Regions from separate parts of the Kitasatospora brasiliensis genome, predicted to be linked through region 4. Evidence: riboswitches for the same ligand, from Rfam matches in the RefSeq annotation. Region 4 holds a riboswitch; each other region holds the start of a gene.
What was found. A riboswitch is a leader RNA that binds a small molecule or an ion and turns the genes downstream of it on or off. The one in region 4 is predicted to bind cyclic di-AMP.
Positions count from the first base shown of each region.

Region 1: it holds a riboswitch for cyclic di-AMP, as region 4 does, so the genes downstream of both, QWJ13_RS16795 (M23 family metallopeptidase) here and QWJ13_RS22255 (LysM peptidoglycan-binding domain-containing protein) in region 4, are expected to answer to the same signal.
Region 2: it holds a riboswitch for cyclic di-AMP, as region 4 does, so the genes downstream of both, QWJ13_RS05280 (C40 family peptidase) here and QWJ13_RS22255 (LysM peptidoglycan-binding domain-containing protein) in region 4, are expected to answer to the same signal.
Region 3: it holds a riboswitch for cyclic di-AMP, as region 4 does, so the genes downstream of both, QWJ13_RS07930 (M23 family metallopeptidase) here and QWJ13_RS22255 (LysM peptidoglycan-binding domain-containing protein) in region 4, are expected to answer to the same signal.

Region 1 covers NZ_JAUOOW010000004.1:146,153-153,288, reverse strand. Annotated here, with positions in the region: gene QWJ13_RS16800 (APC family permease) at 1-1,021, opposite strand, end outside; gene QWJ13_RS16795 (M23 family metallopeptidase) at 1,361-2,320, opposite strand; cyclic di-AMP (ydaO/yuaA leader) riboswitch at 2,323-2,462, opposite strand; gene QWJ13_RS16790 (MFS transporter) at 2,818-4,353, shown strand; gene purB (adenylosuccinate lyase) at 4,361-5,800, opposite strand; gene QWJ13_RS16780 (HelD family protein) at 5,952-7,136, shown strand, end outside.
Region 2 covers NZ_JAUOOW010000001.1:1,159,389-1,166,524, forward strand. Annotated here, with positions in the region: gene QWJ13_RS05270 (hypothetical protein) at 1-802, opposite strand, end outside; gene QWJ13_RS05275 (C40 family peptidase) at 946-1,992, opposite strand; gene QWJ13_RS05280 (C40 family peptidase) at 2,220-3,338, opposite strand; cyclic di-AMP (ydaO/yuaA leader) riboswitch at 3,349-3,502, opposite strand; gene QWJ13_RS05285 (C40 family peptidase) at 3,833-4,870, opposite strand; gene QWJ13_RS05290 (NYN domain-containing protein) at 5,050-6,444, opposite strand; gene QWJ13_RS05295 (hypothetical protein) at 6,578-6,841, opposite strand; gene QWJ13_RS05300 (rhomboid family intramembrane serine protease) at 7,043-7,136, shown strand, end outside.
Region 3 covers NZ_JAUOOW010000002.1:23,642-30,777, reverse strand. Annotated here, with positions in the region: gene QWJ13_RS07965 (GTP-binding protein) at 1-636, opposite strand; gene QWJ13_RS07970 (cytochrome P450) at 1-4, opposite strand, end outside; gene QWJ13_RS07960 (DUF742 domain-containing protein) at 614-961, opposite strand; gene QWJ13_RS07955 (roadblock/LC7 domain-containing protein) at 958-1,371, opposite strand; gene QWJ13_RS07950 (ATP-binding protein) at 1,423-2,631, opposite strand; gene QWJ13_RS07945 (TetR/AcrR family transcriptional regulator) at 2,935-3,501, opposite strand; gene QWJ13_RS07940 (alpha/beta fold hydrolase) at 3,553-4,383, opposite strand; gene QWJ13_RS07935 (YiaA/YiaB family inner membrane protein) at 4,540-4,830, opposite strand; cyclic di-AMP (ydaO/yuaA leader) riboswitch at 5,026-5,184, shown strand; gene QWJ13_RS07930 (M23 family metallopeptidase) at 5,197-6,030, shown strand; gene QWJ13_RS07925 (hypothetical protein) at 6,083-7,030, opposite strand; gene QWJ13_RS07920 (GNAT family N-acetyltransferase) at 7,073-7,136, shown strand, end outside.
Region 4 covers NZ_JAUOOW010000005.1:603,709-610,844, forward strand. Annotated here, with positions in the region: gene QWJ13_RS22235 (Ppx/GppA phosphatase family protein) at 153-1,088, opposite strand; gene QWJ13_RS22240 (DUF501 domain-containing protein) at 1,091-1,801, opposite strand; gene QWJ13_RS22245 (FtsB family cell division protein) at 1,773-2,240, opposite strand; gene eno (phosphopyruvate hydratase) at 2,345-3,631, opposite strand; gene QWJ13_RS22255 (LysM peptidoglycan-binding domain-containing protein) at 3,908-4,813, opposite strand; cyclic di-AMP (ydaO/yuaA leader) riboswitch at 4,819-4,984, opposite strand; gene QWJ13_RS22260 (cytochrome P450 family protein) at 5,193-6,485, opposite strand; gene QWJ13_RS22265 (SDR family NAD(P)-dependent oxidoreductase) at 6,750-7,136, shown strand, end outside.

The DNA.
Region 1 (7,136 bases), on a different contig from region 4:
CCGCGCACTGGTGGAAGGCCATCGCGCAGGCGAACGAGCCGCTGACGACCAGCCATTGGAACACCTTCACCGCCCAGGCCCCCAGGTGGGCGCGCAACGGGTCGAAGAACAGGCTGTTGCCGTCCTTGCCCGGCACCGTGCCGCTCGCCACCGCGATGGCGTGCTCGACTCCGTTGCCGGAGACGATCATCCAGGACACGAAGACGTAGAACAGCCCGACCCCGACCACCGAGATCAGCGTCGCCCGCGGCACCACCCGCTTCGGGTCGCGGGACTCCTCGCCGTACATCGCGGTCGACTCGAAGCCCACCCAGGACCAGAACGCGAAGAACAGTCCGAGCCCGGCCGCCTCCGCACCCGAACTCCCCACTCCCTTCAGCGAGTTCAGTGGGTTCAGGGAGCCGGGCAGCAGACCTTCCGGCCCGCCGCCGGAGCACAGCACGGCCAGCGAGACCGCGCCCAGCACCCCGATCTCCAGCACCAGGGCGATCCCCAGCACCTTGGCCGTCAGGTGCAGGTCGAACCAGGCCATCACCCCGATCACCGCGACCCCGGCCAACGCGTACCAGCCCCAGCCGAGTTCCACCCCCAGCTGCGAACGGACCAGCCCGCGCAGGGAGTAGGCGAAGAAGCCGATCGCCGAGGCCTCGGTGACGACGTACGCGAGCACCGCCAGCAGCCCCGAGGCCATCCCGACCACCCGCCCCAGCCCGTGCGAGATGTAGCCGTAGAACGCCCCGGCGGCGGTGATGTGCCGGGCCATCGCCACGTACCCGATCGAGAACACCGTCAGCGCGACGGTCGCCACCACGTACGCGGCGGGCGCGCCACCGCCGTTGCCCTGGCCGACGATGATCGGCAGGTTGCCCGTCATCGCGGTGATCGGGGCGGCGCCGGCGAGCGCCATGAACACCACGCCGGCCAGGCCGACCGAGTCCGCCTTCAGCCGGTCGACCCCGTCGGGCCCGGACCGCTCCCGCCCGGCCGTCTCCCCCGCCACGCCCTCGCTCCGGACCGCCATCCGGCCTCCTCGACTCCCGGACCCGCCCGCCCGCCGGACCGGCCGGGCGCTGACCGTCCGACAGCATCGCGCGGCCGCGAAGCCCGCGACACCGGCGATCGACGCCCCGCGCACCGGAGTTGACGCCGCGTTCGACGGGTCGAACGGAGCGGGAACGACAGCGGCCGGCCCGGCCGTACGAGGAGTTCCCCGTACGGCCGGGCCGGCCTGGGCGTGTCCCGCGCCCATGGCCGCCGTGCGGCGATCACCCGGTCGAGCGGTCACCCGACATGACCATCCCGGAGGATCGGTTCGCCCGCAGCAGCGGTGGTTCCTGGTTCCTACTGCCGAGCCTCAGGCTCAGAGCGCGACGCCGTGCGCGCGCAGGAAGGCGACCGGGTTGATGTCCGAGCCGTACTCCGAGCCGTTGCGGATCTCGAAGTGCAGGTGCGGGCCGGTCACGTTGCCGGTGGCGCCGGAGAGGCCGATCTGCTGGCCGGCGGTGACGCTCTGACCGATCTTCACACCGATCTTGGAGAGGTGCGCGTACTCGGCGTAGTGGCCGTCGGCGAGCTTGATCTCGACCTCGTTGCCGTAGGCACCACCGTTGCCGGCCTTGACCACGACACCGTTGGCGATCGCGCGCAGCGGGGTGCCGGTGGCGGCGACGAAGTCCTGACCGGTGTGGTGGCCGGAGGCCCACATCGAGCCGGCCACGCCGTAGGCGGTGCCCAGCTTCGGGTTGGCCAGCGGGGCGACGAAGCCGGAGGTGGCGGCGGCGACCGGAGTGGCGGTCACGGCCTGGGTCGGGGTGGCGACCTGGAGCTGGGTCTGGAGCTGCGCGGCCGGCTGGGCGGCCTCGGTCCGCACCTGGACCTGGGCCTGGGCCTGCGGCTCGGCGGCCTGGGTCGCCGGGGCGGCCGGCTTGGCCGGGGCCGCGGGCTTCGCCGGGGCGGCGTCGGCGGCGTGGCCCGGCAGCGCGAGCTGCTGGCCAGGGAAGATCAGGTCCGGGTTGGCGCCGACGACCGAGCGGTTCTGCTCGTACAGCGCGTGCCAGCCGCCCTCGACGTCCTTGACGTCGGCGATCTTGGACAGGGTGTCGCCACTGACGACGCGGTAGCTCTCCGACGCGGCGGAAGCGGCCGGAGCGGCCGACTTGGCGGCGGAAGCGGCCTGCGCGGCCGGAGCAGCCGGAGCCTGGTGGGCCTGGGCGCTGATCGCGGTCACCAGCGGAAGGGCGAACGACACACCGGTGACGGCGGTGGCGATGCCGATGCGGGCGGCGCGGGGCAGGGCGATACGACGAGCCTGAGCAGGCATGGAATTTTCCTCTCCGACGCCTGCGAGGTGAGCTGTCGGGTTCGGGCTGGAGTTGCCCGGCCGCGCATGCGCGGCTTCACCCCGAGCCGGTCCTGGACGCCCGCGCACTGAGGCGCGAACTCCGGTCCGGCGACTTACCTGTGGGTCCCCCGCTCCTGCCGTACAGAGTTCGTTTCGAACCACCGGGCAGCGGCAGGACTCGGCGTTCCACCCGGCGGATCCGTCCGGACTGGCCGGGCGGTCGCTGAACTAAAACCCATCCGTTCGGGTGAAGCAATGTCGATCTCTTGAAACGGCGACGACCCCCCGCCCCCCGGTGACCCTCCGCAGGCCCGACCACACGATACGTACACAACCCATTCACTCCCGGCCACTGATCCACGACCCTGCGCCGAGATTCACGACACCGCGCACCCGCCCGCTCACCCACCGCATCCGGCCAACACGCCCACCGGTGACCCTTGTCACGTACGCCCCGGACAACGCAGGATTCGCCCGTGGCCACCTCCGAGGCCGGCACCCTGCGCCTGGGCACCGCGCAGGGTCGCTGGGTACTACTGGCGACGGTGCTCGGCTCCAGCATGGCGATGCTCGACGGCACCGTGGTGAACGTCGCGCTGCCCCGGATCGGCGCCGATCTCGGCGCCACACTGGCGTCCCTGCAATGGACGCTGAACGCCTATCTGCTCACCCTGGCGGGCCTGATCCTGCTCGGCGGCGCGCTCGGCGACCGCTACGGGCGGCGCAAGGTCTTCCTGATCGGCGTGGTCTGGTTCGCCGCCGCCTCCGCGGCCTGCGCCGCCGCGCCGAACATCCATGTGCTGATCGCCGCCCGCGCCGTCCAGGGCATCGGCGGCGCGCTGCTCACCCCCGGCTCGCTCGCCATGCTCCAGGCCGTCTTCCACCCTGACGACCGCTCGGCGGCGGTCGGCCTCTGGTCCGGCCTCGGCGGGGTGTCGGCCGCGGTCGGCCCCTTCCTCGGCGGCTGGCTGGTGGACGGCCCCGGCTGGCGCTGGATCTTCCTGCTGAACCTGCCGCTCGCCGCCGCCGTGATCGCCGTCGCCACCCGGTCGGTGCCGGAGAGCCGGGACGAGAGCGCCTCCGGCCGCTTCGACGCGCTCGGCGCCCTGCTCGCCGCCCTCGCCCTCGGCGCGATCACCTACGCGCTGACCGCGGCCGGCGAGGGCCTGTCCCCCGCGGTCTGGGTCAGCGGGGTGCTCGGGGTGCTGCTCGCCGCCGCCTTCGTGGTGGTCGAACGCCGGGCGCCCGAGCCGATGCTGCCGCTCGGCCTGTTCTCCTCCCGGCTGTTCACCGCGGTGAACCTGGTCACCCTGTGCGTGTACGCGGCATTCAGCGGCGTCTTCTTCCTGCTGGTGGTGCAGCTCCAGATCGTGTCCGGGTTCTCGCCGCTGGTCTCGGGCTTCGCCCTGGTGCCGATCACCGTGCTGATGCTGGCCCTGTCGGCGCGCGCCGGGCGGCTCGGCAAGCGGATCGGCCCGCGCATCCCGCTGACCGTCGGCCCGCTGCTGTGCGCCGCCGGGGTGCTGCTGATGCTGCGCACCGGCCCCGACTCCTCGTACTGGGCGGACGTGCTGCCCGCCGTCACCGTGATGGGCTGCGGGATGACGCTGCTGGTGGCGCCACTGACGGCGACGGTGCTGGCCGCCGTCGAGGTGCGGCACGCGGGCATCGCCAGCGGGGTCAACAACGCCGCCGCCCGCGCGGCCGGGCTGCTCGCGGTGGCCGCCCTGCCGGCCCTGGCCGGGCTGAGCGGCGACGCCTACCGGGTGCCCTCCGCGGTCGACTCCGCCTTCCACACCGCGATGCTGATCTGCGCGGGCCTGCTGGCCGGCGGCGGGCTGATCGCCTTCGCGACCGTACGGGGCAATGTGCTCGCGTCCGAGGAGCAGCCGGTGGCCGAGCCGAACTGCGACTGGCCGTGCGGCCCCACCGCTCCGCCGCTCGACCCGGGCCACGTCCCCACCACGCGCGAGGGCCCCGCCACCGGTCCGGCAGCGGGGCCCCAGCGCTGATACTCCGTCAGAGGATGTCGGCGGGCGCGTACTTGGCGGCCGCCGGGTAGGCGTCGGCGACGGCCTCGACCCGGCGGACCACCTCGGCGACCTGGGCGCCGGCCGCACCGGTGAAGGACAGCTTGTCGGCCAGCAGCGCGTCCAGCCCGGCCCGGTCCAGCGGGATCCGCTCGTCGGCGGCCAGGCGGTCGAGCAGCTCGTTCTCACGGGCGCCCGCGCGCATCGCCAGCGCGGAGGCGACGGCGTGCTCCTTGATGACCTCGTGCCCGGTCTCCCGGCCCACGCCCGCGCGCACCGCGCCCATCAGCACCTTGGTGGTGGCGAGGAACGGCAGGTAGCGGTCCAGCTCGGCCTCGATCACGGCGGGGAAGGCGCCGAACTCGTCGAGGACGGTCAGGAAGGTCTCCAGCAGGCCGTCGAAGGCGAAGAAGGCGTCCGGCAGCGCGACCCGGCGCACCACCGAGCAGGAGACGTCGCCCTCGTTCCACTGGTCGCCGGCCAGCTCGCCGGTCATCGAGGCGTAGCCGCGCAGGATGACGGCCAGGCCGTTGACACGCTCGCAGGAGCGGGTGTTCATCTTGTGCGGCATCGCGGAGGAGCCGACCTGGCCCTCCTTGAAGCCCTCCGTGACCAGCTCGTGGCCGGCCATCAGGCGGATGGTCTTCGCCAGGCTGGACGGCGCGGCGGCCAGCTGGACGAGGGCGGTGAGCACCTCGAAGTCCAGCGAGCGCGGGTAGACCTGGCCGACGCTGGTCAGCACGTTCTCGAAACCGAGGTGCGCGGCGACCCGGCGCTCCAGCTCGGCCAGCTTCTCGGTGTCGCCGCCGAGCAGGTCCAGCATGTCCTGGGCGGTGCCGACCGGGCCCTTGATCCCGCGCAGCGGGTAGCGGGCGATCAGCTCCTCCAGGCGGCGGAAGGCGACCAGCAGCTCGTCCGCGATCGACGCGAACCGCTTGCCCAGGGTGGTGGCCTGCGCGGCCACGTTGTGCGAACGGCCGGCCATGACCAGCTCGGAGTGCTGGGCGGCGAGCCGGGCCAGGCGCACCAGCACCGCGACGGTGCGGTCCCGCACGTGCTCAAGGGACTGGCGGATCTGGAGCTGCTCGACGTTCTCGGTCAGATCCCGGGAGGTCATGCCCTTGTGGATCTGCTCGTGGCCGGCGAGGTCGCTGAACTCCTCGATGCGGGCCTTCACGTCGTGGCGGGTGATCCGCTCACGGGCGGCGATCGAGCCGAGGTCGACCTGGTCGATCACTCGCTCGTAGTCGGCGACGGCATTCGCCGGAACCTCGATGCCGAGGTCCTGCTGGGCCTTCAGGACGGCGAGCCACAGGTGGCGCTCAAGGACCACCTTGTGCTCGGGGGACCACAGCTGGGCCAGGGTCGCCGAGGCGTACCGGGAGGCCAGGACATTGGGGATCTGGGGCTTCGCGCTCACGCTTCGCAAGAGTAACAGCCGAGGTCACGCCGGACGTCGGCGGATGGGGTAGGCTGGGTCAATTGAGCACACTTCAAGTGAAGGATAGCAGCCTTCTCACCGCAAGGATACCACATCGATGAGCGAACCTCCAGCGACTCCAGCGACTCCAGCGACTCCCATGGCTCCCGGAAATCCCGGCGATGCCCTGGCCAAGGCCCTGCGCACCGAGCAGGCCCAGCTCACCCGGCTCTACGCCCGGCTGGACACCGTGCGCGAACGGGCCCGCCGCGCCGCCGACGGCGCCCACGACGACGCCGCGCCCGGCGGCACCCACCAGGCCCGGCTGGAACGCGAGGTGCGCGCCCGCGAGGCCGCCCGCCACGCCGCCCGACTGGACGCGGTCGAGCGCGGCCTGTGCTTCGGCCGGCTCGACGAGCGCGACGGCACCGTCCACTACATCGGCCGCACCGGCCTGGCCGACGAGGCGTACGAACCGCTGCTGATCGACTGGCGCGCCCCGGCCGCCCGCCCCTTCTACACCGCCACCCCCGCCCACCCCGGCCCCGTGGTGCGCCGCCGCCACCTGCACACCCGGGGGCGCACCGTCACCGGCCTGGACGACGAGGCACTCGACCTCGCCGGGCTGGACGAGCCCGGCCGGCGCGGGCTGGTCGGCGAGGCCGCGCTGCTCGCCGCCCTCGACCGCGAGCGCACCGGCCGGATGGGCACCGCCGTCGCCACCATCCAGGCCGAGCAGGACCGGGTGATCCGCTCCCCGCTGCGCGGCGCCCTGGTGGTCCAGGGCGGCCCCGGCACCGGAAAGACGCTGGCCGCCCTGCACCGCGCCGCCTACCTGCTGTTCACCCACCGCGCCGCGTTGGAGCGCCGGGGCGTGCTGGTGATCGGCCCCAACGCCGGCTTCCTGCGGTACATCGACGAGGTGCTGCCCGCCCTCGGCGAGACCGAGGTGGTGCTGCGCACCGTCGGCGAACTCGTCCCCGGCGTCACCGCCACCGGAAGCGACGCCCCCGCCACCGCCTTCGCCAAGGGAGGCCCCTGGATGGCCGAGGTGCTGCGCCGCGCGGTGGCCGCCCACCAGACGGCCCCCGCCGACGGCCTGGACCTCGGCGAGGGGCTGCGCGTCTCCGCCAGGGCCTGCGCCGAGGCCCGGGACGCCGCCCGCGGCCTGCGGCTGCCGCACAACCGGGCCCGGAGCTTCTACCTGGGCACCCTGCTCGACGCCCTCGCCATCGCCCAGGCGCTCACCCTCGGCCGCCCGTACGACGAAGAGGAGGCCCACTACGCCCCGCGCGAGTTGTGGGAGCGCCCGGACGTCCGCGCCGCGCTCGACCCGCTCTGGCCC
Region 2 (7,136 bases), on a different contig from region 4:
CACCGGCGGTGAAGTCCCGGTCGGCGGGCAGTGCGGTGGGCAGCTTCCCGGCGGCGACGTCCCGGGCCAGCTCGGGGGCGATCTGCCGCGGGCCGCGGCCGGAGTCCCGGTAGGCGGTCCAGTCGGCGGCGCCCTCGGAGAGCCACATCGGGGTCCAGGCCCGGGTGTCGGCCCTGGTCGCGACGTGGGTGGCCTCGTGGGTGACGACCACCTGGCGGCCGAAGTCGCTGAGCCGCCCGTACGCCTGCGGGTTGACCAGCACCCGGTCCGCCGGGGTGTGCCAGGGCGCGCCGGGGGCGGCCACGGTGACCGCCGCCATGCCCGTCCAGTCGGCCGGGTCGCCGTCCAGCAGCCGGGCGAACGACTCCTCGGTGGCCGGCCGCTCCAGCAGCAGCCGCCCGGCCCAGGCGCTGCCCCAGACCTCGGAGACGGCGGGCACCGCCCGGTCCCCCACCGCGACCAGCTCGGCCGGATCGGGGCCGGCGGCGGGCCCGAGCACCAGGCAGTGCGCGCCCGGCGCCGCGCGGAGCGGCCCGAAGTCCCACGGCGCGGGCGGGCCGCTCGCGCTCTCCTCGCGCTCGACCCGCCAGCCGTCCCCGGTCAGGGCCAGCTCGATCCGGCGCGGGTACACCACCGGGTACGCGTCGTACCCGGCGATCCGCACCGCCAGGTCGGCGGCGGCGGTCAGCCGCTCCGGCCCGCCGGAGCCGGCGAGCACCAGGTTGCGGTACTCCGCCTCGGCCACCGGCAGCCCGGCCCAGGGCGGCGCCGAACCCGCCCGCCGCGCCAGGGCCGCGGCCACCTCGGCACGCCGGTCCGCCGAGCGCGCCGCGGGCACCGCCGACGGGGCGGCCGGCGGCAGCGACAGCTGGGCCAGCCCGCCGGCCGCGAGCAGCAGCGCGCCGCGCCGGGACAGCGGGCGGCGGGGTATCCGGGCGGGAGTGCTCAGAGCCGGACCACCCCGGAGACCGGCATCGCGGTGACGCTCTCGTAGCGGACCTTGGCGCCCGGGCGGGGGGCGTGCACGATCACCCCGCCGCCGGCGTACATGCCGACGTGGTGCATGTCCCGGTAGAAGATCACCAGGTCTCCCGGTCGCGCTTCGGACAGGCTGATCCGCTGCCCGGCGTACGCCTGGGCCTGCGAGGTGCGCGGCAGGGTCACTCCGGCCTGCCGCCAGCTGTAGTACATCAGACCGGAGCAGTCGAACGCGTGCGGCCCGGTGGCCCCGTAGACGTACGGCGAGCCGATCATCCGCACCGCGGCCGCCAGTGCGGCCGCCCCGCGCTCGGAGGCGGCCGGCGCGTTGCCGAGGTCCAGCCGGTCGGTGCCCCGGGTGGCGCGGTCCTCGGCGTCCCGGGCGTCCTGGGCCGCCAGCCGGGCCCGCTCGCCGGCGCCCAGGCCGTTCAGCAGCTTCTGCGCCGCGGCCAGCCGCTGCTGGATCTGCTGCTTGCCGTCGGCGAGCGAGCGGCGGGTCTCGTCCAGCTCGGCGAGCTTGTCGGCCGCCTCGGTGCGGCGCTGGTCGAGCCGGCGCTGCCGGGTGAGCAGCTCGTGCAGGGTCTCCTGCTGGCGGGTGGCGGCCTGGCCCATGGTGCGGGCGCGGGCCAGGTAGCCCTCCGGGTCGGTCGAGAGGATCAGCTGGGCGGTCTGGGTCATCCCGCCGCCGCGGTACTCCGCTCCGGCCACCGCCGCCAGGTCGCCGCGCAGCTGGTTGAGCTGGTCCTGGGCGAGGGCGATCTCCCCCTGGAGGATGGTGGTCTCGCCCTGGAGGCGCCGCTGCGCCTCCTGCGCCGCGTTGTACTTCTCGGACGCCTGCTCGGCCTCGTCGTACAGCTGTTCCACCTGCGCCTTGACGTCCTGGCGGTCGGTCGAGTCCGGGCTGCCGGGGGTGGCCTGGGCGCTGCCGCCGGTGGCCACGCCCAGCGCGGTGGCGGCGGCCGCGGTCAGCACCAGCGCCCGGGCGAGCAGTGGGGAACGACGGTGCACGGGCATGGCGGCGGCGACTCCAATCCTGCGGCGCGGACCCCCGCCGCCGCACCACTGCGGGCGGCGTCGAGCGGAAGTCCGGTGGCAGACGTTAGCGAGTCCGGGCAAGCGAGTCCAAACCCCTCCCAACCCGAATATTCGACCGCCAATCGGACATCAGCTCGACCGCGCCGCAAAGCCGCAGGCCCGGCCTTCCCTGGGGAAGACCGGGCCTGGAGGCGTTCGAGCAGGTGTCAGACCCGCACGATGGAGGCCAGCGGCATGTTGGAGACCGCCTCGTAGCGCACCGACGCACCCGGCTTGGGGGCGTGCAGCACCTGGCCGTTGCCCGCGTAGATGCCGACGTGGTGGGCGTCGCTGTAGAAGATCAGCAGGTCGCCGGGCTGGGCCTGGGAGAGGTCCGTGCCGATCCGGGTACCGGCCCCGGCCTGCGCCTGCGAGGTGCGCGGCAGGGACACGCCCGCCTGGTTGTACGCCCAGACCATCAGGCCGGAGCAGTCGAAGGAGCTCGGGCCGGTGGCGCCCCAGACGTACGGGCTGCCGATCTTGGAGGCGGCGTACGAGAGGGCGGCGGCACCGCGCGAGCTGCCCGCGGCCACCTTCACCGGAGCGGTGGTCGTGGGGGCCGAGAGGTCGCTGCGGCCATTGTCGCGCGAGGCGCGGTCGGCGCCCTGCTGCTGCGCCTGGGCGGCGTCCGCCTTGGCCTTGGCGTCGGCGGCGGCCTTCTGCTCGGCCTGCTGGATCGCCTGGCGCTCCTGCTCGGACAGCGTGTTGAACAGGTCCTGGGCAGCCTTCAGCTTGCTCTGGACCTCCTCCTTGGAGGCCTTCAGCTGCGTGGTGGTGGAGTCCAGCTCCGCGAGCTTGTTCTGGGCCTCGGTGCGGTCCTGGTCCAGCTTGCGCTGCTGCTCCTGGAGCTGCTTCAGCTGGTTCTTCTGGGTGTCCCCGGCCTGGTTCAGCGCACCGGCCTGGTTCAGGAAGGTGTCCGGGCTGGAGGAGAACATCAGCTGGACGGTCGGCGAGATGCCGCCGTTGCGGTACTGCTCGCCGGCGATCTCGGCGAGTCCGCCCTGGAGCTCGGTCACCTGGGCCTGCTGACGGGCCACCTGGTCCTGGAGGCCGGAGACCTGCTTCTCCAGCTCCTGCTGCTTCTCCAGCGAGGCGTTGTACTTCTCGGTCGCGACCTCGGCCTGCTCGTTGTACTGGTCGACCTGCTCCTTGACCTGTTCCTTGGTCGGCTGCGGGTCGGCGTGGGCGCCGGACTGCGCGGAGAGGGCGACGGCCGCGGCGGCGAGACCGGTCATGATCGAGACGCGGGCGCGGCCGGCGGGCTTGGGACGACGATGGGACGCCACGAAGGCGGGCTCCTTCTTCCTACGTCCGCCTACCGGGTGAGCTGACGGGTTCGGGCCGGAAGCATGCCCTACGACGCCTCACGGCCGCTCCAGCGGCCGACCTGGCGCCGATTCACCCCGGAGGAACATGGTTCCCCGGCTCCGCTCCGCAGCGCCCCCAATTGCTGGGCTCCCCTGTCGGGCAGTCGCTTCGACCTGCCCCGCTGCCTCGCGAACTCGGCGGAGACCACCGCCGCCACCCTGGCTGGGCGATCGACAGTGCGGTGGTCCAAGGCTCGACCCTAGTAACTGAACCGTGATCCGTTCAAATCCTTGTCAGAAAAAAGACCGAAGATTACCCAAGTTCTTTTGTGAAAATGACCGATGGTGACCACTGGTACACGCAAGGCTGATCAGTTCTCAGCATTCGACCGCAAAAGGGTTTGAAAACCCGAACGCCACCCCCGAACGGAGGTGGCGCTGGTCACAACTGCTCGCGCGGGCGTGTCGGGCCGTCAGACCCGGCGGATGGTGTTGATCGGCATCGCGTCGGCCTTCATCACCTTCACCACGTCACCGGTGTGCGGCGCGTGGACCACCATGCCGTTGCCGATGTACATCCCGACGTGGTGCATGTCCGAGCCGTAGACCACCAGGTCGCCCGGCTGGGCCTCGTTCAGCGAGGGCACCCGGGTGCCGTAGTGGCCCTGCTCCTGCGAGGTGCGCGGCAGCGAGACGCCGGCCTGCCCGTACGCCCAGACCATCAGGCCCGAGCAGTCGAAGGTGGTCGACCCGGTGGCGCCCCAGACGTACGGCGAGCCCTGCTTGCCCATCGCCTTGGACACCGCGGTGGCCGCGTAGCCGCTGGCCGCCGGCAGGTTGCCGAGGTCCACCCGGTCGCTGCCGCGCGAGGCGCGGTCGTCCTGCGTCTCCTGGGCCTTCAGCGCGGCACGGTCGGCGGCGCTGAGCGAGTTCAGCAGGTCCTGGGCGGCCTTCAGCTTGGCGTTGACGTCCGACTTGGCCTGGTTCAGGTCCTTGGTGGTGGTGTCCAGGGAGGCGAGCACCGCGGCCGCCTCGGCCTTCTCCTGGTCCAGCCGGCGCTGCTGGTCCAGCAGCCCCTTGAGCGCCTCGGCCTGACTGGTGCTGGCCTGCTGGATGGTGGAGGCCTTCTCCAGGTAGCCGGAGGGGTCGGAGGAGAGCATCAGCTGGACGGACGCGTCGATGCCGCCGGTGCGGTACTGCTCGCCCGCCACCTCGGCGAGGCCACCCTGGAGCTGGGTCATCTCCTCCTGGCCGCGGGCCACCTGGTCCTGGAGCTGGTCGGCCTGCTTGCGCAGCTGGTCGGCCCGCTCCTTGGCGCCGTTGTACTTCTCGGCCGCCTGCTCCTGCTCCTCCTGGAGCTGGTCGATCTGCGCCTTGACGTCCGCCTTGTTCGGCTGGGGCGCGGCGTGTGCGGCCACCTGGGCGGAGAGGGCGACCGCGGTCGCAGCGGCAGCGGTGAGCACGGAGATCCGCGCGCGGCTCGGCTGCTTGGGACGGCGGTGGGAGGCCAAGGGACCGGCTCCTTCTTCCAACGGACTCACCTGATGGGATGAGATTCCCGAAAATAGGTTTGACACCAGACCCTAGTGAAGTTCTATCGGTTCTGCCACTCCCCCGAACGCGTGAAATCCGTTCACCACGCTGACTTCACGTTTCCTGACCGACCCTCACCACACCCGCGAATTCGGGCTCAGGGCCGGGCCAGCCGGTTCAGCAGCAGCACCGACGCCACCGGGCGCGCACCCGCCTTGCGCACGCCGTCCGCGACCTCCCGGTCGGTGGACACCACCACCACCGGACGGCCCTGCGGCTCGGCCCGCACCAGACGGCGGATCAGCTCGTCGGCCGTCTCCCCGGTCCGGCTGAACCGCACCCGGACCCCGCGCGGCGGCGCCATGATCACCGGGACGTCCAGGTCCTGCCCGTCGAACACACAGGTGACCTCCGCCTGGGTGCGCTGGGCCAGCATCGCCAGCCCGCCCAGCAGCCGGATCCGCTGCTGCTCCAGCGGCAGCGTCGGATAGCCGGTCTTGGTCACGTTGTAGCCGTCCACCACCAGGTGCACCTGGGGGATCGCCAGCAGCTGGTCCAGCAGCGCCGGATCGTCCTCGGCCAGCCCGCGCCGGGCCACGTCGTGCGGCGAGGCCGCTCCCGGCACCACCGCCTCCACCAGGTCCGCCGGGCGGATCTGGGAGACCGGCAGCGCCAGCTCCCGCTGGAGCCCCTGGGCCGACTGCAACACGGTGTCCAGCAGCAGCCGCAGCCGCATGTCCTCGACGCTGCGCCCCTCCCGCGCCGACCGGCGGCCCTGCTCGGCCGCGTTCTCCAGCTCGGAGACCCGGTGCCGCAGCCGGCGCGCCTCGATCTCGGCCGCGCTGCGCTCGGCCGCGGCCTGCGCCTTCACGGCCTCCAGCTCCCCGGTCACCCGACGGGCCTCGGCCTGCGCCCGGCGGGTGTCGCTCTCCAGCGACCGCACCTTCTTGCGCAGCGACTCGGCCTCCTTGCGGACGCCGTCGGACTCGGCCCGCTGCCGGTCCAGGTCCGCCCGCCCGGAGGCCCGCAGCTCGGCCAGCTCCGCCTGGAGCTTCTCCACCAGCCGGGCCGCCTCCGCGGCCGCGTCCTCGGCGCCGGCCCGCTCGGCCTCCTCGCCGGCCTCGGCCACCAGCCGGCTCCAGCCCGCCGACCGCACCAGGTAGGCGGCGGCCGCGACGTCCATCGGATCGGCGGCGCTCGGGACGGTGCCCGACTCCAGCGCCTTCACCAGGTCCGGCTGCCCCAGCCGCAACCGCTCCGCTATCCGTACCCGGAAGGCCGGCTCCGCCTCCAGCGCCGCCGCCAGCGCGGTGGCCGCGTACTTGGCCCGCCGCGCCGGGGTGAACTTCACGTACTGACGCAGGCTCTGCGGGAGCTCGGCCGACGGCAGCCCGCCGAGCGCGTCCGAGGCCAGCCCGACCACCCGCCGGCGCACCCCCTCGGGCAGCGGCCGGTCGAGCTTCTCGACGACGCGCTCCGCCTCGGCCGGGGCCTCGGCCGCAGCTGGCTGAAGCCCCTGGGCTTCGCCGGGCTCCTTCGCTGCGTCCACCACGTCCTCGGCTCCGATCCTGGTCCAGCGGGGTACGGCCGCTGCCGCCCCTGTCGTCACGCTCCGTGCGTCTTGTTCTGTATTGTCCCGTGCGGCGGACGGGGGTGTCGCGCACCGCCCGCCGCACCGCCGGGGATCAGCCCTGCTCGGCGGGGGCCTCCGCGTCCTCGGCCCCCGGGCGGGCCACCAGCTCGACCTGGTCCACCGCGTTGCACCAGCGGCAGCGCACCGACTCGATGGTCTCGCTGAGCACCTCGGTCTCCTCGACCTTGGACTCGCCGGACAGGTCGAAGTGCAGGAACTCGGTCACCCGCGCGGTGCGGGTCACGTCGAAGCGGGTGAGGTTGCCGCACAGGGTGCAGCGCCAGCGCGTCTCAGCGGTCAGGGCGGGGACGGTCATCGGGGGTCCTCTCGGGTGGTCCCAGGTCGGGCTGGGCACTCCCCCCGGAGCCCCGGCGTCGGCGGCGGGAGGCGGGATCGCCCGCCCCCAGCCTATTGCCTGGGGCAACCGCCGCGACCACCGGTTGCCCGAACACCCGCGCTGGTCCACCTGCCGTAAACCGCCGTGTCACCTGCGGCGCCCGGAGGGATGCTTGGCCGCATGGCGATCGCGGTCCCCGACCACACCGCCGCCCGGGGCCGACACCGGGCGGCCACCCTCCTCACGGTCACCTACGCCCTGATCGCGCTCAACA
Region 3 (7,136 bases), on a different contig from region 4:
TCATCCCTGGAGCTCCAGGATCGAGCTGCGGTGCAGGTGGTCGACGAAGTCGATCAGCAGGTCGTACGACTGCCGTCGGTCCCGGGCGTCGCAGAACAGGATCGGCACCTCCGGTAGCAGGTCCAGCGCCGAGCGCAGCTCCTCCTCCGGGTAACTCGGGGTGTCGGGGAAGGTGTTGACGGCCACCGCGAACGGGATCCGCTGCTCCTCCAGCCGGCCGAGCACGTCGAAGCTCTCGTCCGGGCGGCGCAGGTCGACCATGGCGATGGCGCCGAGCGCACCGCGCGACAGGTCGTCCCAGAGCGGCCAGAACCGCTGCTGTCCGGGCGTGCCGAACAGGTACAGCGCGAGCCGGGAGTTGAGCGTGATCCGGCCGAAGTCCAGCGCCACCGTGGTGGTGGACTTGCCGGGGCGGCCGGTGAGGTCGTCGACGCCGCTGCTGGCGGCGGTCATGGTCTCCTCGGTGCGCAGCGGGGTGATCTCGCTGAGCGAGCCGACCAGGGTGGTCTTGCCCACCCCGAACGGACCGGTGACCAGGATCTTGACCGCGCCCTGCACCGAGGACGGCAGGTACTGCGGCCCGTCGGCGGACCCGGAGGCCCCGGGGACGGCTTCAGCGGAGTTGGCGGAGGCCAACGAGCACCTCTTCCAGGAGGGTTGCGGGCAGGCGTTCGGCCTGCGGAACGGGCGGGAGCACCTGCACGGCGCCGAGGTCCCACAGGTCCCCGACCAGCACCTTGACCACGCCGAGCGGCAACCCCAGGTGGGCCGCCACCTCGGCGATGGACAGCAGACTGTGACAGAGGCCGAGGATGCGCCGGTGCTCCCGGTTCAGCAGCGCGTGCTCGGGCAGTTCCGGCGGCCCGGGTAACGCGCTGACCAGGCTCTCCACGGCCAACTCGGCCCGGGTGGGGCGGCTGCGCCCTCCGGTGATGACGTACGGCCGGACCGGGCCGCTCACCGGTGGCCCCCCGGCGCGTGGTCGACGCGCGGCGGGCTGGTGAGGTGGGTGCCGATCCGCTCGACCAGCACCTGCATCTGGTACGCGACCAGGCCGGCGTCCACCGCCTCGCCGGCCACCACGGCCAGGTGCGCGCCGGCCCCGGCCGCGACCACGAAGAGGTAGCCGCCGCCGTACTCGATGATGATCTGGCGGGTGGCGCTGCCCGGCCCGCCGAAGCCCGCCGCGACGCCGCGGGCCAGCGACTGGAGCCCGGAGCAGGCGGCGGCCAGTCGCTCGGCGTCCTCGCGCGCGATGTCCCCGCTGCGGCCGATCTCCAGGCCGTCGTTGGAGACGACGACGGCGTGCTGGACCTGCGGGACGGCGATGATGTCGGCGAGCAGCCAGCCGAGATCAGGGGTGGTGGTCATGGAACTCTCCGGAGCGCTGGGGAAGTCGGGGGGAAGCGGGGCGGGGAACGGTCAGTGGGGTCCGGGCGGGATCTGGGTCCGGGCGGCCGATCGGCCGCTGGCGGTACCGGCCTGGAACATCGCCATGAACGCCTGCGCGTCCCGGGCCGAGCGGTAGGGCGGCGCGGGCGGTGGGGTGGGAGCGGCGTGCTGGGCGGGGCGGGACCCGCGGTCCCGCCGGTGGCTGCGGCGGGGCAGCGGCGGCGGGGTGTCGCCGGCGGCCGCGGACCGCCCGGGCGGCGGGGTCTCCACCAGGGGGTGGCCGGCGGGGAAGGCCGGCCGGGGGTCGGGGGTGAACGCCCGGTCGTCCGGCCCGAGTCCGGGGACGGTGGGCGGCAGCGGCTCGGTGAGCAGCGCGTTCGGCAGCAGCAGGACCACCCGGACACCGCCGTACGGCGAGGGCGCCGAGCTGAGCGTGACCCGGAAGCCGTACTGCTCGGCGAGCCGGCCGACTGCGGCCAGGCCCAACTGCGGCACCTCGCCCAGTCGGGAGACCTCCAGGGTGCTGCCCCCGGCCAGCGCGGCGGCGGCCTTGGCGACGGCCTGCTCGGGCATGCCGACGCCGCCGTCGTCGATCTCGATGACGGCGCCGTTGTGCACCGGCATCAGGGTGACGAACACCTGGGTGCTGGGCGGGGAGTAGCGGGTGGCGTTGTCCAGCAGCTCGGCGATCGCGTGGATCAGCGCCTCGGCCGCGGCGCCGACCACCGCGGTCTCGATCCGGCTGCGCACCACCACGCGCTGGAACGGCAGGATGCGTCCCTGGGCGCCGCGGACGACGTCTTCCAGGGAGACCGGTTCCGGCCAGTGCCGGCCGGCCCGCGCGCCGCACAGTACGGCCAGGGTCTGGGCCAGCCTGGCCTGTTGGGCGGCCGCGTGGTCGGCCTTGAGCAGGCCCTCCAGCAGCGCCGGGTCGTCGTGGGTGCGTTCCATCTCGTCCAGCAGCGCCTGCTGGTCGTGGGCCATCACCAGGATGCGGCGGGCGACGCTGAGGAAGGCCCGCTGGGTGGAGGCGGTGTGCTCGTGTTCCTGCTGGGCGGCGGCGAGTTCGGCGCCGCGGCGGGCGAGTTCGGTGGCGAGCCGCTCCTGGGCGGTGGCGAGTTCGCGGTGCAGCCGGTCGGCGCGGCCGCGCTGGGTGACGGACACGGCTCGGTACCGCGCGGCGGCCACCAGGGCGAGGACGGCGAGCACGCCGGTTGCCGTTACGGACCACTGAGTCATCGTCACGCCGCGAATTCTAGGGTGATGATCCTACGAAGGTGTGAACGGATCTCGCCAAGTGACCGGATCTTGTCAATATCGAGTCAATTCGGCGCCAATCGGCACTCGTTCGACCTCGATCCCTCCACCTGGGGAGGCGTCCGAGCGCTCCGGCCGGTCCCCGCGACAGCGTCGGAATCGCGCCGGTTGGCCGGATCGCGTCCCGCGATGTGTGGGGTTGGTGCTCGCGGTGTCGCGAAAGGGCGTGGTCGGGCGTGATCGGGCGTGGTTGGGCGCGGTCGGGCGTGGTCGGGCGCGGGGACCCTAAGCCGGCCAGGCGCGCAGCCCGGTGGTGAGCGTGGCGATGAGCCGGTCGTGGGTGGTGGCCAGGTCCTCGCCGAGCTGGAAGGCGCCGGCGGTGCTGAGGGAGGCGAAGCCGTGGGCGACGGAGCGGACGGTCCGGGCGGCGTGGATCGCCTCGGAGCCGTCGAGGCCGTACTCCCGCAGGACGGCGATGATCACGCCGACCAGCCGCCCGCCCGCCGCGGCCAGGTCGTCGTCCGGCTGCGGCGCCTGGGGCAGCGCGTTGTAGCGGTGCGGGTGCTCGGTGGCGTACGCGTGGTAGGCGCGCAGGACGGCGGCCACCGCGTCGTCCCCGCTGCGGCCGACCGCCGCCGCGGCCAGCCGGTCGGCCAGGTCCCCGGTGACCCGGACGGCGATCAGCCGCCGCAGTTCGGCGAGGCCGCCGCTGACGTGCTTGTACAGCGAGGGCGTGGCGACGCCCGCCCGGGCGGCGACGGAGGCCAGGGTGAGCGCCTCGGCGCCCTGGTCGTCGATGAGGGCGAGGGCGTGGTCGACGACCTGGTCGGGGGTCAGTCCTACGCGGGGCATGGCTTCGGGTCCTTCGTGCGGCGGTCGGATGGAGGAAAGAGGAGGGGGCGTTCAGCCGAGCTCGGCGAGGAACGGCAGCAGGGCGTCCGCGGTGGCCGCCGGGTTGTCGGCCATCGGGTAGTGCCCGGAGCCCTCGATCATCACCTTCCGCGCGCCGCCCAGCGCGGCGGCCTGCCGGTCGGCGACCAGTTCCGGCTTCGGGAAGTCGGGGTCCTCGCTGCCCATGACCACCAGCGCCGGGCACCGCACCGCGGCCGTCCAGCCGACCGGCGCCGAGTCGCCGTGGACGTACCCGCGGGTGGCGGTCTTCCGCCCGGGGGTGCGCAGCGCGGTGACCAGCCCGTCCACGTACGCGTCGAAGTCGGCGGGCTTGGCGCCCGGGAAGGCCATCTTGCGCAGGTAGAAGCCCCAGGCGGCCGGCCAGTGGACGAGGGCCGCGCCCAGCAGCCCCATGGCGCCGCGCATCAGGGCGCCCGGCGGCGGGTTCTCGACGAAGGCGTCGATCAGCACGATGCCGGCGACCCGCTCGGGCGCGTCCCCGGCGGCCTTGACGACTGTCGCCCCGGTGTAGGAGTTCCCGGCGAGGACGGCGCGCTCGATGCCGAGGTGGTCGAGCAGGGCGAGCACGTCGCCGGCCAGGGCGGCCGGGCTGTAGTCGTCCCAGATCAGGGAGGACTCGCCGAAGCCCCGCAGGTCCATGGTGACGACCCGGTGGCCGGCCGCGACCAGCAGCGGGCGCAGGTGCCGGTAGGTGGCCCGGCTGTCGAGCATGCCCGGGAGCAGGACGACGGGGGTGCCCTCGCCCTGCCGGGTGTCGTCGAAGGAGATCCGGCCGCCGGGAACGGCCAGGTACTGGGTGCTCGGGGTGATGGTGCCGTTCATGGGGGTCCTCCTCGGGCCGCCGGCGCGGGGTCGGCGTTACTGCCGATAGCCATAAAGCTAAGGCTAATAGCCTTAGCCGTCAAGCGTGACCGTCAAGCGTGACCGCCAAGCGTGACCGTCGAACGCGACCGCCCGGCATCCGACTCGGCCGGCGCGTCAGACCCCTTCGACCTTGAACGGGTCGTGCTCGCTGAGCAGCTTGTCCAGCCGGGCCTGGTCGACCCGGGTGACCATCTCGTTGGACTCCTGGCGGTCCCGGATCACCTTCGCCAGCGTGAACGCGGAGGTGACGGTGTAGAGGAGGCCGAGCCCGAGGAAAGCCCGGGTCCAGGCGCCGACCGGCAGGCAGGCGATCCCGGCGGCGAGGGCGGTGCCCGACAGGGCGAAGGAGAGGACGGCCTGGACGTGGTAGGCGGCCGTGGTGCGAGTCTTCATCGGTGCGCTCATGGCGTCAGGATGCGACCGCCGGCGCGGGCCGCACATGAGTAGGTGTACTCAGATGGGCCCGGGTATGAGGGGCCGTTCGTTGACGTCCGATCACCAGGGCCTAAGCTGCTCCAAACGGGTGGCTTGGAATCAGGGCCTCCTAGGATTAACGTTTGATAACGCAGCGCGGTTGTCAACGCCGTACCCAGACGGCACCGTGCGCCGTCGCCTAATCCCGCCGGCCGGCCTCCGGGCAGGCCAGGGAGCCGGGGAACCATGTTCCTTGGGGTGAATCGGCGGGGCCCCGGCCCGGCCGTAGGAGACCTTCCTGCTCCGAACCCGTCAGCTAACCCGGTAGGCGCGAAGGAAGGAAAGGAGCGCGCCTCCGTGGCGTCGACGCATACCCAGGCACAAGCCGGTACCCAGCTTCTCGACCACCCCGGCACGGACGGCCCCGAGGACTTCGGTCCGGAGGCCTTCGGCGCGGAGGCCGAGGCCAACCGCCACCGGATGCCGCGTCAGATCCGCGGAACCTCCCCGCTGCTCGGCGTCACCGCCGTCGCCGCCACCCTGGGCGCCACCGGCTTCGCCTCGGCCACCCCGGCCGCCGCGCCCGCCGTCGAGATCCCCGACGAGACCCCGGTCGCGCTCGCCGCCGACCCCGGCCTCGCGCTCGCCGCCCGCATCCAGCACCAGGCCGACAGCCAGCGCACCGCCGCCGAGGAGAGTGCCCGGGTCCAGGCCGCGCAGGAGGCCGAGGCCAAGGCCGCCGCCAAGGAGGCCGAGGCCAAGCGCGCCGCCGAGGAGGCCGAGCGGGCCAAGGCCGCCGCCCTCACCCTCCCGGTGACGGACTACCGGCTCTCCGCCCACTACGGCCAGAGCGCCCGCTACTGGGCCCATCTGCACACCGGCCTGGACTTCGCCGCCGACACCGGCACCCCGGTCCACGCGCTCGGCCAGGGCACCATCACCTCGGCCGGCTGGGCCGGCGCGTACGGCTACCGGATCGTCGAGACCCTGCCCGACGGCACCGAGATCTGGTACTGCCACCTCTCCTCGATCACCAAGGGCTCCGGCCAGGTCGTCGCCGGCCAGCAGATCGGCAAGGTCGGCGCGACCGGCAACGTCACCGGCCCGCACCTGCACATGGAGGTCCGCCCGGGCGGCGGCGCCCCGGTCGACCCGGAGCCCTGGCTCCAGCAGCGCGGCCTCAACCCCTGATCCCAGCCCCACCCGCGGAGCCCCCGAACCCGGGGGCTCCGCTTTTCGCGCTCTACTCCTCGGCGGGCAGCTGCTCCTCGGCGGGCGACTGCCCCTCAAAGAGCAGCTGCTCCTCGGCGGGCAGCTGCTCCTCGGCGGGCAGCTGGGCCAGGTACGCCTCGATCTCCTCCTGGCCCGGCTCCGGCGCCAGCTCCGGGAACTCCGTCACCAGCAGCCGCGGCAGCCCCGGCACCGTCCACTCCCCGAACAGGTCGAGCGCCGCCTCCACCGCGGCCTCCTCGAACCGGTCGAAGTCCCCGGTCAGCTCGTCCGGCATCGGCCGCCCCTGCGCGGTCAGCTCCGCGAGGTTGCGGTAGCTGCGCCGCATCAGGCCCTGCTCCAGCAGTCGCCGCGCGCCGTCCGTGGCCATGCCGACCGACAGGATCCGGCCCGGTCCCCAGCCCTGCTCGTCCGGCTCGTCCAGCCAGCCGGTCGCCGCCAGGGCCTCGAACGCGGCCAGTCGCTCCTCCTGCGCCAGCTCGCCGAAGCCGGCCAGCCAGTCCCGGACCGCCTCCGGGTCCGTGACGTCCACGTCGTACGCGTGCAGCAGCAGCGCGTACAGCCGGGGCCAGGTCACCAGATCGGCGCGGCGCAGCAGCCCGGCCGCGACCTCGCCCTGCCACTCGGCCTCCGCGTGCAGTCGCTCCTGGCGCTTGGCGTTGAGCCGCCGGGCCGCCCGCTGGTGGTCGACCAGCAGCCGGACGGCGTCGCCGTAGGCGAGCGGGTCCTCCTCGGGGGCGGGTTGGACGTACAGGTGGAGGCGCTCGTACAGCAGGTGCTCCACCGCGTTGGAGGTCAGTTCGGGCCAGCCGTCGTGCATCCTGCCCTCGCCCAGCTCCAGCAGCGCCAGCACCGCGCGCAGCGGCTGCTCGGCCACCGGCGCGCGGCCCTGCTCGGCCGCCCAGGCGAGCAGGTCGGCGGCCTTGGTGCGCGGGGCGAGCCGCAGGTCTTCGTCGTTCATAGTCCGAACGGTAGCCGCCGGGCGGGGATAGGGTCGGCAGCCATGGTCCCTGTACGACTCACCGGCCCGCGCCTGGGCATCCGCGAGTACCACCACACCGAGGACG
Region 4 (7,136 bases):
ACATTTCGGACGTAGCGGGCCAGCCAGTACGACGAATGACCGTATCGCCATGTGAAGAAATTCACGAACTTTCCCGCACGCCCCCGGGTGCGCCCCGGCCCCGACCCCCCGAAAGGGGTGCCGGGGCCGGTTCGGGTAAGCCCTGACCGGGGTCAGGAGGCAATACCCCAGGCGATGCCGTCCAGGATGTCGTGCTCGCTGACGACCAGTTCGGCGGCGCCGGTGCGCTCCATGATCTCCAGCAGCTCCAGCGCCCCGGCCGCGATCACGTCCACCCGGCCCGGGTGCATCGACGGGATGGCCGCGCGCTCGGCGTGGGTGGCCGCCAGCAGCTCGCGGGCGATCCCGGCGACCCGCTCCCGGCTGATCCGCGAGTGGTGGATCGCCGCCGAGTCGTAGCCGGGCAGGTCCTGGGCGATCGCGGACACCGTGGTGACCGTCCCGGCCAGGCCCACCAGGGTGGCCGCACCGGTCAGCGGGACGACCTCCTCGGCCCGGTCCAGCTCGGCCCGCACGTGCGCCCGGGCGGCCGCGACCTGCTCCTCGGAGGGCAGCTCGGCGTCACCGAAGTAGCGCTCGGTGAGCCGCACGCAGCCGATGTTCACCGAGCGTGCCGCCAGCACGTCGTCCGTGCCGAGCACGAACTCGGTGGAGCCGCCGCCGAGGTCGAACACCAGGTACGGGCCGGGGAACTGACCGCCGGCCAGCTCCTTGGTGGCGCCCACGAAGGACAGGTGCGCCTCCTCCTCGCCGCTCACCACCTCGGGCTCGACGCCCAGGACGTCCCGCACGCCCTTGACGTACTCGTCGCTGTTCTCGGCGTCCCGGGAGGCACTGGTGGCGACGAAGCGGACCCGCTCGGGGCCGACGCCGAAGCCGGAGATGATCTCCTGGTACTCCCGGCAGGCCGCGAAGGTACGGGCCAGCGCGTCCGGGTGCAGCCGGCCGGTCTGGTCCACGCCCTGGCCCAGCCGGTTGACGATCATCCGGCGGTCGAGGTCGGTGATCTCCCCGGTCTCCGGGTCCAGGTCGGCGACCAGCAGGCGGATCGAGTTGGTGCCGCAGTCGATCGCGGCCACGCGGGTCATGCTCACTCGGACTCCCGCTCCCCGCCCTGCTCCGCCGGGGCGTCCGAGGCGTCCTCGGCATCCTCGGCATCCTCGGCGGCGAGCTTCTTCGCGGCGCGCTCGGCGGTCTTCTGCCGCTTCGCGGCGATCACCGCCTCGTGGTCCTGCTCCTTGGCGCGGTTGCGGGCGACCCGCTCACCGGCGGCCTCGACCTCGGCCGGGGAGACGCACGGGCCCTTGGCCCACCAGTCCTCCAGCATGCCGATCGCCTCGTCGCCGAGCGGGTTGACGCCCTCGCCCGCCGCCAGCGAGTGGCCGACCAGCACGTGCAGGCACTTCACCCGGTCCGGCATGCCGCCGGCGCTCGGGAAGCCCTCCAGCACCTCGATCGCGTCGCGCCGGGCGATGTAGTCCTCGTGCGCCTTCTGGTAGGCCGCGGCCAGCTCCGGGTCCTCGGCGAGCCGGGCGGTCTGGTCCTTCATCACGCCCTCGGCCTCCAGGGTGCCGATCAGCGAGGCGGCCTTGGGGCAGGTCAGGTAGTAGAGCGTGGGGAACGGCGTGCCGTCCGGCAGACGGGGGGCCGTCTCCACGACGTCCGGGTTGCCGCAGGGGCAGCGGTGCGCGACGCCGCGCAGGCCGCGCGGCACCCGGCCGAGCTGGGCGGCGATGGCCGCGACGTCGGCGTCGGAGACGGTGGGGTGGTTCTCAGTGGTCATGGGGGGAGGTGTCTCCAACGGAGGACGGTGGGAGCGGAAGGGGGGCGGCGGGGGCCGCCGCGGCGGAGTCGGCGGCGTCCACCGAGTCCCAGATGCTGGTGTACCAGGGTTTGGCGGCCTTCGCCGAACTGCCGGAGGAGGCGGGGGCGGCGGGCTCGGAGGGTCGGGCGGCCTGGCCGGCCGGGTCCACCGCGATGTACGGGGTCTCCCCCGGCACCGCGTAGTGCAGCCGGGCGCGGGCCTGCGCCTTGACGTACTCCGGGTCCTGCCAGCGGGCCTTCTCCCGGCGCAGCTGGTCGACCTGCTGGCGCACGTGGTCGGCCTTCGCCCGCTGGGCGGAGATCTCGGCGCGCTGGGAGATGAACTGCCGCGTCGGGTAGGCGAGGATCGCCACCAGCGAGCAGAGCACCAGGACGAGGACGGTCGCCCGGCTCGTGAACCGGGGCCGGGCCGCCAAGCCCGGGATCCTCCAGCCAGCCATCTCCCGTATCCCCTCCTGGTCGCGACGGTGCCCCGCCGTCCACCCTACGGGGTGAACGGCGGGGCACCGGTCAGGCGTGCTCAGCCCTCGTACTTGAACCGCGGGAAAGCGCCGCGGCCGGCGTACTCGGCGGCGTCGTCGAGGATCTCCTCGATGCGCAGCAGCTGGTTGTACTTGGCGACGCGCTCGGAGCGGGCCGGGGCGCCGGTCTTGATCTGGCCGCAGTTGGTGGCGACGGCCAGGTCGGCGATGGTGACGTCCTCGGTCTCACCGGAGCGGTGCGACATCATGCAGCGGTAGCCGTTGCGCTGGGCCAGCTCGACGGCGTCCAGGGTCTCGGTCAGCGAGCCGATCTGGTTCACCTTCACCAGCAGCGCGTTGGCGGTGCCGGTCTCGATGCCGCGGGCCAGGCGGGCCGGGTTGGTGACGAACAGGTCGTCGCCGACCAGCTGGACCTTGTCGCCCAGCTTGACGGTCATGGCCTTCCAGCCGTCCCAGTCCGACTCGTCCAGCGGGTCCTCGATGGAGACCAGCGGGTAGGCGTCGACCAGCTCGGCGTAGTACTCGATGAGCTCGGCCGAGGTGAGGGCCTTGCCCTCGAACTGGTAGGCGCCGTTCTCGTAGAACTCGGAGGAGGCGACGTCCAGGGCCAGCGCGACGTCCCGGCCGGGCACGTAGCCGGCCTTCTCGATGGCCTCCACGATGAGGTCCAGGGCCTCGCGGTTGCTGTCCAGGTTCGGCGCGAAGCCGCCCTCGTCGCCGAGGCCGGTGGACAGGCCGCGCTCCTTCAGCACGCCCTTGAGGGTGTGGTAGACCTCGACGCCCCAGCGGACGGCCTCGGAGAAGGACTCCGCGCCGATCGGGGCGATCATGAACTCCTGGATGTCGACGTTGGAGTCCGCGTGCGAGCCGCCGTTGAGGATGTTCATCATCGGGACCGGCAGGACGTGGGCGTTCGGGCCGCCCAGGTAGCGGAACAGCGGCAGGTCGCTGGCCTCGGAGGCGGCGTGCGCGACGGCCAGCGAGACACCCAGGATGGCGTTGGCGCCGAGCGAGGACTTGTCCGGCGTGGCGTCCAGGTCCAGCATGGCCTGGTCGATCAGGCGCTGCTCGGTGGCGTCGTAGCCGACCAGCTCCGGGCCGATCTGCTCGATGACGGCCAGGACGGCCTTCTCGACGCCCTTGCCGAAGTAGCGGTTCTTGTCGCCGTCGCGCAGCTCCAGCGCCTCGAAGGCACCGGTGGAGGCACCCGACGGAACAGCGGCACGACCCGTGCTGCCGTCGTCGAGGCCGACCTCGACCTCGACCGTGGGGTTGCCGCGCGAGTCGAGGATTTCACGGGCTACGACGACATCGATGGACGGCACGAAGCATCTCCTTGCGGAAGCAGGGTCCGGTCTGACGGGGTGCTGTCAGCAGGACGATTGCGGAGTCGTTACGACCAGAGCCTAACCGCCCGGGCTCCCGGGACCACCTCGACCTCGGTTCCGTCTCAGCGTGTGGCCCCACTACCCACCGGTAGTTCACCTGCTTGTCCCAGCTCGTCCCCCCTGGGGCGGGCGAACGCGGACGAAGGGGACCGGTAGGAAACCGGTCCCCTTTCATCCGTGCGCCGCGATCGGGCGTGGCCGCCCGACGTCGGCTCAGGCGAGGTGCAGCACCTGGCCCGGCAGGATCAGGTTCGGGTTGCCACCGACGGTGGCGTGGTTCTCCTGGTACAGCGCCTGCCAGCCGCCGGAGACGCCCTGGGCGGCGGCGATCGTCGACAGGGTGTCACCCGCGCGGACGGTGTAGTCGTGGCCGGCGGCGTGCGGGGCCTGCTGGGTGGCGGCCTGCGGGGCGTACTGCGGCTGGGCGGCGGCCTGGCCGGCGTACTGCTGGTAGACGCTCTGGTGGCTGGTCCAGTACCAGGCGCCGTTGTTCTGGTACCAGTACACCTTGGCGTCGGCGTCCCAGCCGGCCTTGCCGGAGAAGCCCGGGGTCTGGTGGGTCTGCTGCTGCGGGGCGGCCTGCTGGACCAGCGGCGCGGCGGGCTTCTGAGCCGGCTTCGGGGCCACCTTCGGGGCCTGCTGCTGAGCGGGCTTCTCGGCCGGCTTGACGGGCTTCGGGGCCTGCTGCTTCGGGGCCGACTGGGCCTTGCTGCCGGAGGTGTCGACCGCGGCGGCGGCGCCGCCCTTGGTCAGACCGGCCTTCTTGGAGCAGACCGGCCAGGCGCCCGGACCCTGCGAGGCCAGGACCTTCTCGGCGACGGCGATCTGCTGGCCCTTGCTGGCCTGGTTGGCCTGCGGGGCGTAGGCGCCACCGCCGTACGCCTTCCAGGTGCTGGAGGTGAACTGGAGGCCGCCGTAGAAGCCGTTGCCGGTGTTGATGCTCCAGTTGCCGCCGCTCTCGCACTGGGCGACGGCGTCCCAGGTGGAGACGGGGGCGGCGGAAGCACCGGTGGCGGTGAGGAGCGGCATCGCGAGTCCGACGCCGGCCACACCGGCGACGGCGATGGCCTTCTCGGCCTGGGTGCGACGACGGTGGCGGCCAGTTCCAACGAACAGCATGAAGAGGTCCCTCTCCGCACGCCTGCGAGGTGAGCTGTCGGGTTCGGACCGGGAGGTGGCCCGGCCGCCGTACGCGGAAACGTTTCCGCTGGGCGGCTTCACCCCAAGCCGTGGGGACGGCAACAAACCTGGTTCCCCCGCCCCTGCCCAGGGTTCTGGTCGGTTTCCCGTGCGCGGCGGGCAGGATTCGGCGTTCCGCGCACGAGGTCCGCAGCTGCGAACTCCAGGGAGAGTAGACAGATCTTCAGATGAATCACAAGCTCATATCACCGATATCACACCGGGATTACGGCACGTGTTCACCCGCCTACAAAGTGCGGTGTTATGTCCGGTTGATGGGTGTTCACACCCCCGTTTGCTGCCGGTTGGCGACGTTTCGTCAGTGCCGAGGAGCATCCGGAGGGCCCTGCGGCGAGCGGCTCTCCGGGCTGAATTCCACCGGCAGTTCGCGCAGGCCACGCATGATCAGGCCACCGCGCCAGCGCAGATTCTCCGGGCTTTCCGCGAGCCGCAGATCGGGCAGCCGGGAAAGCAGCGTGGCCAGCGCGGCACGCCCCTCCAGCCGGGCGAGCGGAGCGCCGATGCAGTAGTGGATGCCGTGCCCGAACCCCAGATGGGGATTGTCCTTCCGGGCCAGGTCAAGGGTGTTCTCGTCGGCGAACCGGGCCGGGTCGCGGTCCGCCGCGGCCAGCACCACCAGCACCGGATCGCCGACCGGGATGTCCACCCCGCCGATGGTCAGCGGCCGGGTCGCGAACCGCCAGGTGGCCAGCTCCACCGGCCCGTCGTAGCGCAGGAGTTCCTCGATCCCGGTCTCCAGCAGCGCGCTCTCCCCGCGCGCCACCGACTCTTGCAGCAGTCGGCGCTGCTCCGGGTTGCGCAGCAGCGCGTAGGTGCCGTTGCCGATCAGGTTGACGGTGGTCTCGAAGCCGGCGAACAGCAGGATGAAGGCCATCGCCGCGGCCTCGTTCTCGGTCAGGTGCTCACCGTGGTCACTGGCCCGGATCAGACCGGAGATCAGGTCGTCGCCGAGGTCGGCGCGCTTGCGGTGGATCAGCTCCAGCAGGTACGCCCGCATCCGCTTCACCGCGCGCCCCACACCGCCACGTTGGCCGCCGCCATGTCGGATCATCATTCCGGCCCAGTCGCGGAAGTCGTCCTGGTCCTCGGCCGGCACCCCGAGCATGTCGCAGATCGCGTAGATGGGGAGCGGGAAGGCGAACTCATGGATCAGGTCCGCCGAACCGCGCTGGGCGAAGCCGTCGATCAGCCGGTCGGTGAGCTGCTGCACCCGCGGCTCGAACTCGGCCACCCGGCGCGGCGTGAACGCCTTCGACACCAGGCGGCGCAGCCGGGTGTGGTCCGGCGGGTCGATGTTCAGCAGGTGGGTCATCAGATCCGCCTGCCGCTCCCCCGGGATGCCCACCCGGCCGGTGCGGTGCGCCTGCTCGCTGTGGTGCGCCGGGTTCTTCGACAGCCGGCTGTCCGCGAGCGCCTGCCGGGCGTCCGCGTACCGGGTCACCAGCCAGGCCTCGACCCCGCTCGGCAGCGTGGTCCGGTGCACCGGGGCGTGCTCGCGCAGCCAGGCGTAGGCGGGGTACGGATCGGCGGCGAACTCCCAGGTGAACAGCTGCGGAGCGGGGGCGTCGGCGGGGTCGGGCTGAGCTGGCATGGACCGACCGTATCCGGTGTCACGGGCGCGCCCCCGCGCCGACGGGCGACCGGGCCGCGTCCCTGTCGCGACCTGCCGGTTTCCCGGCCGTTTCCTGGCCATGGACGGTCAATGAACGGCTCTTGGACAGCTCTTGGCCGGAGGGCGGGCGTGACCCTGGTCACCTGAGGGGTAATCCCTGTTGCGGAGGGTCAGGACCTGCCTACGATCCTCCGCAGTACGCGTGGGCGCCGGTGCGGTGTCGTCCACAGGGAGGAGCAGGCCATGCGGGTCAGCGGGTCAGTCGTCGTCATCGCGGTCCTCGACGGCGGATCGGGCGCGGGCCTCGCCCGCAGGTTCGCCGCGGACGGCTCCGCCGGGATGCTGATCGCCGACCAGAACGTCGGCGTCGCCGAAGACCTCGCCGCCGAACTCGACCGGCCGGGCTGCCCCGTCGTCGGCGTCTGCGGCGACATCCGCCGCCCCAGCGACGTCGCCGCCCTCGTGGACACCGCCGAGAAGCACCTCGGCCCGATCGACGTGTTCGCCGTGGCCGGCCCGGACGGCGAGCGGGTCGTCTCGCTGGCCGACCTGCCCGACCACCTCGATCTGGAACGCCTCGCCGAACTCGTCGTCCTCGTCGGCGAGGCCATCGGCGAACTCGTCCCGCCG